DNA from 2 places in the Kitasatospora sp. NPDC101155 genome. Region 2 is predicted to be linked to the other one. Evidence: riboswitches for the same ligand, from Rfam matches in the RefSeq annotation. Region 2 holds a riboswitch; the other holds the start of a gene.

Region 1 (4,200 bases), 360 kb from region 2:
CGGCCAAGGCCGCCGAGAAGTACGTCCCGGGCGACCCGACCGACCCGCAGACCCGGATCGGCCCGCTGGTCAACGCCAAGCAGCTGGACCGGGTGCGCGGCTACCTGGACAACGCGGTGGCCGAGGGCGCCCGGCTGGTGGTCGGCGGCCCGGAGCCGCTGCCCGAGCTGCCGGCCGGCTTCTACGTCCGTCCCACCGTGCTCGCCGACGTCACCCCGGAGATGACGGTGGCCCAAGAGGAGATCTTCGGCCCGGTGCTGTCGATCCTCCCCTATCGGGACGAGGAGCACGCCGCCGAGATCGCCAACGGCACGGTCTACGGCCTGGCGGGCGGCGTCTGGGCCGCGGACACCGACACCGCCGCCGGCTTCGCCCGCCGACTCGACACCGGCCAGGTCGACTTGAACGGCGGCCGGTTCAACCCGATGGCGCCGTTCGGCGGTTACAAGAGCTCCGGCCTCGGCCGTGAACTGGGCCGGCACGGTCTGGAGGAGTTCCTGCAGTACAAGTCGCTGCAGTACTGACCAGGTTGGACCGGAACCACATCGACCGGGTGGGCCCGGGACCGCACCGAGCGGCCTGGGCCGGGGCTGCCGAACGGGATTCGGCAGCCCCGGACCGGGTCAGACCAGGTCGACGCCCGGGTAGAGCGGGAACGGCGCGAGCAGGTCGGCGGCGCGCTTGGCGACGCCGTCGCGCAGGGACTCGTCGAGGACGTAATTCGCCTTGGACGGGCTGCCGTTGGCCCCGGCGACGGGGGCGGTGGCGCGCAGCACGGTGTCGATCAGGGCGGCGATCTCGTCCATCTCGGCGACGCCCAGGCCGCGGGTGGTCAGGGCCGGGGTGCCCAGGCGCACGCCCGAGGTGTACCAGGCGCCGTTCGGGTCCAGCGGCACGGAGTTGCGGTTGGTGACGATGCCCGACTCCAGCAGCGCCGCCTCGGCCTGGCGGCCCGTCAGGCCGTAGCCGGAGACGTCGGCGAGCACCAGGTGGTTGTCGGTGCCGCCGGTGACCAGCTTGCCGCCGCGGCGCAGCAGGCCCTCGGCGAGTGCCTGGGCGTTGTCGACCACCGCGCGGGCGTAGGCCCGGAACTCGGGGCGGCGGGCCTCGGCGAGGGCGACGGCCTTGGCGGCCATGACGTGCGAGAGCGGGCCGCCGAGCACCAACGGGCAGCCGCGGTCGACGTGTTCGGCCAGCTCGGCGGTGCTGAGCACCATGCCGCCGCGCGGGCCACGCAGGGACTTGTGGGTGGTCGTGGTGACGATGTGGGCGTGCGGCACCGGGTCGTGGTCGCCGGTGAGCACCTTGCCCGCGACCAGGCCGGCGAAGTGCGCCATGTCGACCATCAGGGTCGCACCGACCTCGTCCGCGATCTCGCGCATCTTGCGGAAGTTCACCAGCCGCGGGTAGGCCGAGTAGCCGGCCACCAGGATCAGCGGGCGGAACTCGCGGGCGGTCTCGCGCAGCGCATCGTAGTCGATCAGGCCGGTGGCCGGGTCGGTGCCGTAGCTGCGCTGCTCGAACATCTTGCCCGAGATGTTGGGCCGGAAGCCGTGGGTGAGGTGGCCGCCGGTGTCCAGGGACATGCCGAGCATGCGCTGGTTGCCGAGCTCCTGGCGCAGCTCGGCCCAGTCCTGCTCGGTGAGGTCGTTGACGTTGCGCACCTTGGCCCGCTCCAGGGCCGGGCTCTCGACCCGCTGGGAGAGGACGGCCCAGAAGGCGGTGAGGTTGGCGTCGATGCCGGAGTGCGGCTGGACGTAGGCGTGTTCGGCGCCGAACAGCTCGCGGGCGTGCTCGGCGGCGATGGCCTCGACGGTGTCGACGTTGCGGCAGCCGGCGTAGAAGCGGCGGCCGACGGTGCCCTCGGCGTACTTGTCGCTGAGCCAGTTGCCCATGGCGAGCAGGACGGCCGGGGAGGCGTAGTTCTCACTGGCGATCAGCTTGAGCGAGGCGCGCTGATCCGCCAGCTCCTGGCCGATGGCGGCGGCGATCCGCGGTTCGACGCCGGCCACGACGTCCAGGGCGCTGCGGAAGGCGGTGTCGGCCGCGGGGGCGGCGGCGGTGTGGGGCGTCTGCTCGGGCTGGGCCATGGCGGTCTCCTGGCGGGGATGCGGGCGGCCCAGGCGCTCGGCAACTCGACGTGCGGCTCCACGTCGACGTGAGGATTCACGGGACCGCTTCCCGATGGTCGATTCCATCCCTACGCGCCAGTCGCGGTCCAGCGGGATCGTATCAACATCACGGAGGCGGCGGCGGAGGTCTCAGAATGCGGAACGGCCGGTCCATCTCGGGCCGCACATGTCCGCTCTTCTGCTCGTTCTTCTGCAACGCCCGTGCTGCGACGAAATGAAGCCGCCGCAATTCCCGAAACAGTCCGGAAGAATTCCTCCTGTGCGGCGCCAGGGGCGCAGCCGGAACGGGCCTGCGCGAGGGGTTGGCACGATCAGGGGTGGGACGGCCATGATCGAAACGTGTCAGGTTCGACCAGAGAGGACTAGCGCTATGTCCGACATCAATCACCCGGCAGTCGATGAGGAGCTCGTCGCGGCGGCCCAGGCGGTGGCCGAGCGGTACACGCGGGGCGACAACCACAGCGTCGCGGCGGCCGGGCGCAATGCCGACGGGCGGATCGTCACGGCCGTGAACGTCTACCACTTCACCGGCGGCCCGTGTGCGGAGCTGGTGCTCATCGGGGCGGCGGCCGGGCAGGGGGCGTACGACCTGACCACGGTGGTGGCGGTCGGCGACCAGGGGCGCGGGGTCGTGCCGCCGTGCGGGCGCTGCCGTCAGGTGCTGCTGGACTACTTCCCCAAGGCGGGGGTCATCGTCGAACGGGACGGGCGACTGCACACCCTGCCGGTGCTGGAGCTGCTGCCGGAGGCGTACATCTGGGCCGACCACCAGGACGACTGAGCCGGAGTGACTGAGCCGGAGTGACTGGGCCGAGGTGGCTGGGCCGAGGTGGCCGGGCCGAGGTGGCCGGGCCGAGGTGGCCGGGCCGAGGTGGCTGGGCCGGTGGCTGAGCCGGGGTAACTAGTACTGTGACCGCACAGGTCCACCGGGTTGGCGGTCGTGGCGGTTGGATGTGCGGCGACGTCCGATCCGATCGCTGGAGGCCCGGTGGCCGAGCCTGTCCGTGTACGCAGACTGACCGGCCAGGAGGGGCAGAAGCTTCAGCAGACCGTGCGCCGGGGCAGCACGAGTTCGGTGCGCTACCGGCGCGCGATGATGCTGCTCGCCTCGGCGGGCGGGAACCGTGCGCCGGTGATCGCCCAGCTGGTTCAGGCCGACGAGGACACCGTGCGCGATGTGATCCACCGCTTCAACGAGATCGGCCTGGCCTGCCTGGGCCCTCAGTGAGCGGGAGGCCGTCCCCGCCTACTCAGCCCTGAGGACGAGGACTTCGTCATCCGGACGGCCACCACCCGCCCCACCAGGCTCGGCCAACCCTTCACCGCTGGTCGATCCGCAAACTCGCCGCCTACCTGCGGAAAGTGCACGGGCGTGTCATCCGCATCAGCCGTGAAGCCTTACGGTGCCTGCTCCGGCGCCGCGGCATCACCTTCCAGCGCACCAAGACCTGGAGGGAGTCACCCGACCCTGATCGCGACGCCAAGCTCGACCGGATCGAGCGCGTTCTGGAACGCTTCCCGGACCGGGTCTTCGCCTTCGACGAGTTCGGGCCCCTGGAGATCCGGCCCACCGCGGGCTCCTGCTGGGCGAAGAAGAACAAGGTCGAGCTGTGCTTCACCCCGACCTACGCTTCCTGGGCCAATCCGATCGAGGCCCACTTCGGCCCGCTGCGGCAGTTCACACTCGCCAACTCCCACCACCGCAGCCACCCCGCGCAAACCCAGGCACTGGACCGCTACCTGCGCTGGCGCAACACCAACGCCCGCCACCCCGACGTACTCACCGCCCAACTCAAGGAACGCGCCCGCGTCCGCAGCGAAAAGGGCATCCGCTGGGGCGGACACCCCCTCAACACCGCGGCCTGACCAACCGCGAACAGCAGCCCCCGAACGCCGACGGGGGCAAGCTCAGGAGAAGGACAGCGACAGAAGGATGACTCAGGAGGCGAACGCCTCGATCTCCCCCGCAAAGACGATGATCTGGTCGATGAGGCTCCGCCGCAGATGGACGACATCCGTTCCCGCCAGGCGGGGGCCTCCATCAGGCGTGGTGAAGACCCACTGGTAC
Region 2 (4,200 bases):
CGGATCGGTGATCAGCCTACTGCTCGTCTGCACCTCGATGTAGCCCTGCTGGGGCCGACCTTTGGGCGTGATCAGGATGAACGGTCCGCCCATTCCGGCGTGCTCGGTTCTGTCCAGCGGCAGCACCTGGATGACCATTCCGCGCATCCGCCCGACCTCCAAGAGATGACGCAGCTGAGCCTCGTGCACGTCCCACCCTCCGAGCGGCCTGCGCAGCACGCTCTCGCAGATCACCCAGCTGAACATCCCGCGAGGCCAACGAGTCAGCACCTCCTGCCGCGCCATTCGCGCCGCGACCCGCATCTCGATCACTTCCTCCGACAACGGCGGCTGCCTCATCGCGAAGATCGCACGAGCGTGCTCCTCGGTCTGGAGCAGCCCGGGGATTCCGAGCGTGGCGAAGTTATGGCTCTCGATCGAGTCGACTTCCAGGAGCACGTAGTCCCGGAACCAGGCCGGGTGCCGCAGCCGCGCCTTGGCTCGCGCCCGTCTCACGTCGTCTGCGGCGATCGCCAACAGGCCGCCAGCGTTCAACAGCTTGTCCAGCGCAACCAGCAACTCCGGCTGCGGGGTGCGGACCCCGCGCTCGACCGAGCTGATCAACCGCTCGCCGTAGCCGACAAGCTCGCCGAGCTCTTTCTGTGTCAGTCCGGCCCGTTCCCGTAGGAGCTTGATCTGCTTGCCGATCGCCCGGAAGAAGTCCGAGACCTCCCCCAGGTCCTCAGGCAGCTCCGTCCGGATTTCCTCGCCCGACTCGCTCTTACGCGCCGCACCCATCGCGACCACCCCACTGTGATTCAGCTTGGAACAAAAGCTGTCCGCACCCACACAAGCACTCTCTGTGCTCGCCAGATCCATGGTCAGCGTACGTCCGCCCCGCCACGCTTTCTCCCATGACGACCGAAATCCCCCTCGACAACCCCCGCCGCCGCACCATCACCCTCGCCGGCACGCCCAAGGGCGCCGCGATCTGCCGGCGCATCGCTAGACGTCAACTCACCACCTCGGGACTGAACTCCACGCACACCGAGCCGTTCCACTCCGCCCTGCTCATCGTCGCCGAGCTCGCTGCGAACGCGATCACGCACGGACGCGTTCCGGGGCGCGGCTTCGAACTTCACCTCGCCCTCACCACCACCGCGCGCCGGGGCACCACCCTCCGCATCGAAATCAGCGACCCGCGCGGCGACCGACTCCCCGTCCTCCCGACCGTCCACGTCCCCAACGCCCAGTCCGGGCGCGGCCTCACCCTCATCGACGCCCTCTGCGACCGCTGGGGCACCATCCCCCGTCACCCCAACTCCAAGACCGTCTGGGTCGAGCTCGACCTGGCCACCGCCCCCGATGCCACCTGAACCCCGCCATAGCCCGGGCAGCGCGACCCTCTGCACCCTCCTCCCCTTCGCGCTCTTCCTCGCCCTCCTCCTCGCCTGGGCCTACCCCCTCACGTCCAACGACCCTCCCCCACACCCCACTTCAAGCCCAACCGCCACCCCCTGAAACAACCAGGAGTGGGAAGTCGGCCCCACCGACTTCCCACTCCTCAGCCATGTCCGCCGGCCGAACCCCACCCGAGCAGTTGTCAGGACTTGCGGACGGGACCAACCGCCCGGGTTTGGCGGGTACTGTGGGCTCGGGCCGTGACTGGCGCTGAGGTGGAGTACCACCGGGGAGCGGCCTGACGTTTCGTCAATGCCGTGCGCCTGGGCACCTCACCTCGGAGCTCAGGAGTGGAACGTGCTGGAGACGCAGAAGCAGGCGCGGTTGATGGATGGTACGGATCTTGCCCGCCGCATCACCGAGACCAGCGCGGCAGCCGCAGAGGAGATCCGCGAGCACACCGGGGCCTCCCCGTGTCTCGCGACCGTGCTGGTGGGAGAGGATCCGGCTTCGGTCACGTACGTCCGGATGAAGCAGGCCCGGTGTGCGAAAGCCGGCATCCACTCGCGGCACGTGGCCCTGCCCGCCTCAGTGAGCACCAGCGGCCTGGTGGAGGCCGTCACCGCGCTGTCCGAGGATCCGGACGTGCACGGCATCCTGCTCCAGCACCCGGTGGGGGCGCACATCGACGAGCGCGCCGCGTTCGAGGCGATTGCCCCGGACAAGGACGTCGACGGGGTCACCATGCACTCCTTCGCGGCGATGGGGTTCGGCCTGCCCGGCTTCGTCTCCTGCACGCCCGGCGGGATCATGCGCCTTCTGGACGAGTACGGCGTCGACCTCACGGGCAAGCACGCCGTCGTGGTGGGACGTAGCCCTATCCTGGGAAAGCCCGTCGGGATGCTCCTGCTCGGCCGGGACGCCACGGTGACTTACTGCCATTCCCGCACCGTCGATCTGCCCTTGGTCGTGCGCGAGGCCGACGTCCTGGTCGCCGCGGTTGGCCGGCCGCGCTTCATCAACGGGGCGGACATCAAGCCCGGTGCCGTGGTGATCGACGCGGGCTACAACCCGGGCAACGTCGGGGATGTTGACTTCGAGACGGCCCGGCGTAGGGCGAGCCTGATCACTCCGGTTCCTGGTGGTGTCGGTCCCATGACCATCGCCGTCCTCCTTGCGCAGACGGTCGACGCAGCGGCACGTCAGCTCGCCCGGTCCTGACCGTTGCGGACGACCGGGCGACGGCCCGCCTGGTCGGTCTCGGCTGCCGACTCGGTTGTGTACTGCACGTGCGCTGCGCAGTCAGACCGCACGAGCACGGATGACGAGGAACGGTGGCAGCCCGGCCCTCTGTGGTTGCTGGGCCGCCACTTGGGCGGTCGGCGCCGGTTCGGTGACGGCTTCCGGAACGAAGCCGCGCCGAAGGAGTGTGCTCAGGTACGTGGACAGCGTCCGGTGGTGGTTGCCGGCCCGGCGGACGGCCTGGGGGTTGTCGGAGCGCCAGAATCCTTCGGCGAGGTAGTCGCCGACCACCCTCCGGACGGCCCCGTCCGCGACGTGCGTCCAGGAGGCGTAGGGCGCTTCGAGACATCGCTGCAGCCCTTGGACGTCAACTGCCGCTCCCTTGAAGCGATCTCGTGGCCCCGTTGGGGAGTGGGAAGTCGGACGGGCCGACTTCCCACTCCCCCGAGCAATCGCCGGGCCGCTCACAGCTCGGCGCGGTACGCCTCCAGGCGCTCGGCCAGCTCCTTCGGGTGTCCGAGCATCGGGAGGTGATCGCCGGGCATCTCATCCGGCTGGAAGCCGAGCCGTTCGACGACCACTCTCCGCATGAACTCCGCGGGGAAGAAGCGGTCGTCGGACGCCACCAGGAACCTGGTGGGCACCTTCGGCCACGCGTCCAGCGGCCACGACTTCCCGAACGGCGTCGCCGCCTGACCCCGCTGATGCTCCGCCAGCAGCTCGGCGGCCAGGGCGGCCGGAGTGTCGTGCAGGAAGAAGGAGCGGGGGTCCTCCTCGGTGCCCTCCGCGATGCCCCTGCGCAGGTCGGCTTCCCGCCGCGCCGGCCCGTACCCCGTGTTGTCCCACCACTCACCCGGCGACTCGCCCGGGGCCGGCACCTGGGCCTGGAGCATCACCAGCAGGTCCACCGGCACCCGGTCGCACACCAGGGGACCGGTGAATCCGCCGAACGAGTGCGCGACAACGACGAGTTCACCGCGATCGCCGATCGCCTCGACCACCGCGTCCGCGTACTCCGCGAGCCCGGCCGACTCGTCGTCGCACGGCAGGTCGGGCGCGACCACCTCGTGGCCCCGGTCGCGCAACTCGGCGGCCAGCGGCCCCCAGCACCAGGAATCAGCAGCCCCGCCATGGATCAGTACGTAGGTCGCCACCGGCCAGTCCCCTCATCGTCGTTGGTCCACCAGGCAGGCTAGGCGATCGAGCCCGGCCAACGCCCAGGAAGTCGCGGAGTGGCAAGTCGGATCCGCCGACCTCCCACTCCGCGGCCGTTCTGCCGGCTCAGAAGACGAAGTGGCTCGCCCTTTCCGAGGGCGCGCGACCGGGAAGGGGGCCGCCCGAACCATGGATACCGTTCTCGCCGCGTCCACACCCTGTTCCAGGACCGCACCCCGGCTGCCTGGCTGACCACCGTCCTGGCCGCCCGAAGCGCCGCCCTTCTCACTGCCGCGCCCACGGGCACCGCCCTCGGCGGCCCCCTCACCGCCGCGATCGGACCCCGACAGGTGCTGGCCGCCTCGGGAATCGCCACCATCACCCTCGCCCTCGCCGCCGCCGCCGTTCGGGCCCAAGGGAAGC

What was found. Region 2 has a riboswitch for ZMP and ZTP ahead of ACIRYZ_RS04545 (bifunctional 5,10-methylenetetrahydrofolate dehydrogenase/5,10-methenyltetrahydrofolate cyclohydrolase). Riboswitches for the same ligand answer to the same signal wherever they lie in the genome.
Region 1: another riboswitch for ZMP and ZTP. It lies ahead of ACIRYZ_RS02925 (glycine hydroxymethyltransferase); the one in region 2 lies ahead of ACIRYZ_RS04545 (bifunctional 5,10-methylenetetrahydrofolate dehydrogenase/5,10-methenyltetrahydrofolate cyclohydrolase).

Annotation. Positions count from the first base shown of each region.
Region 1 covers NZ_JBIWPN010000002.1:81,014-85,213, forward strand. Annotated here, with positions in the region: gene ACIRYZ_RS02920 (aldehyde dehydrogenase family protein) at 1-524, shown strand, start outside; gene ACIRYZ_RS02925 (glycine hydroxymethyltransferase) at 624-2,090, opposite strand; ZMP/ZTP riboswitch at 2,111-2,225, opposite strand; gene ACIRYZ_RS02930 (cytidine deaminase family protein) at 2,503-2,913, shown strand; partial or broken gene ACIRYZ_RS02935 (helix-turn-helix domain-containing protein) at 3,121-3,998, shown strand; gene ACIRYZ_RS02940 (nuclear transport factor 2 family protein) at 4,071-4,200, opposite strand, start outside.
Region 2 covers NZ_JBIWPN010000002.1:443,751-447,950, forward strand. Annotated here, with positions in the region: gene ACIRYZ_RS04535 (Scr1 family TA system antitoxin-like transcriptional regulator) at 1-777, opposite strand, end outside; gene ACIRYZ_RS04540 (ATP-binding protein) at 894-1,355, shown strand; ZMP/ZTP riboswitch at 1,631-1,716, shown strand; gene ACIRYZ_RS04545 (bifunctional 5,10-methylenetetrahydrofolate dehydrogenase/5,10-methenyltetrahydrofolate cyclohydrolase) at 1,768-2,601, shown strand; gene ACIRYZ_RS04550 (hypothetical protein) at 2,683-2,913, opposite strand; gene ACIRYZ_RS04555 (alpha/beta fold hydrolase) at 3,087-3,776, opposite strand.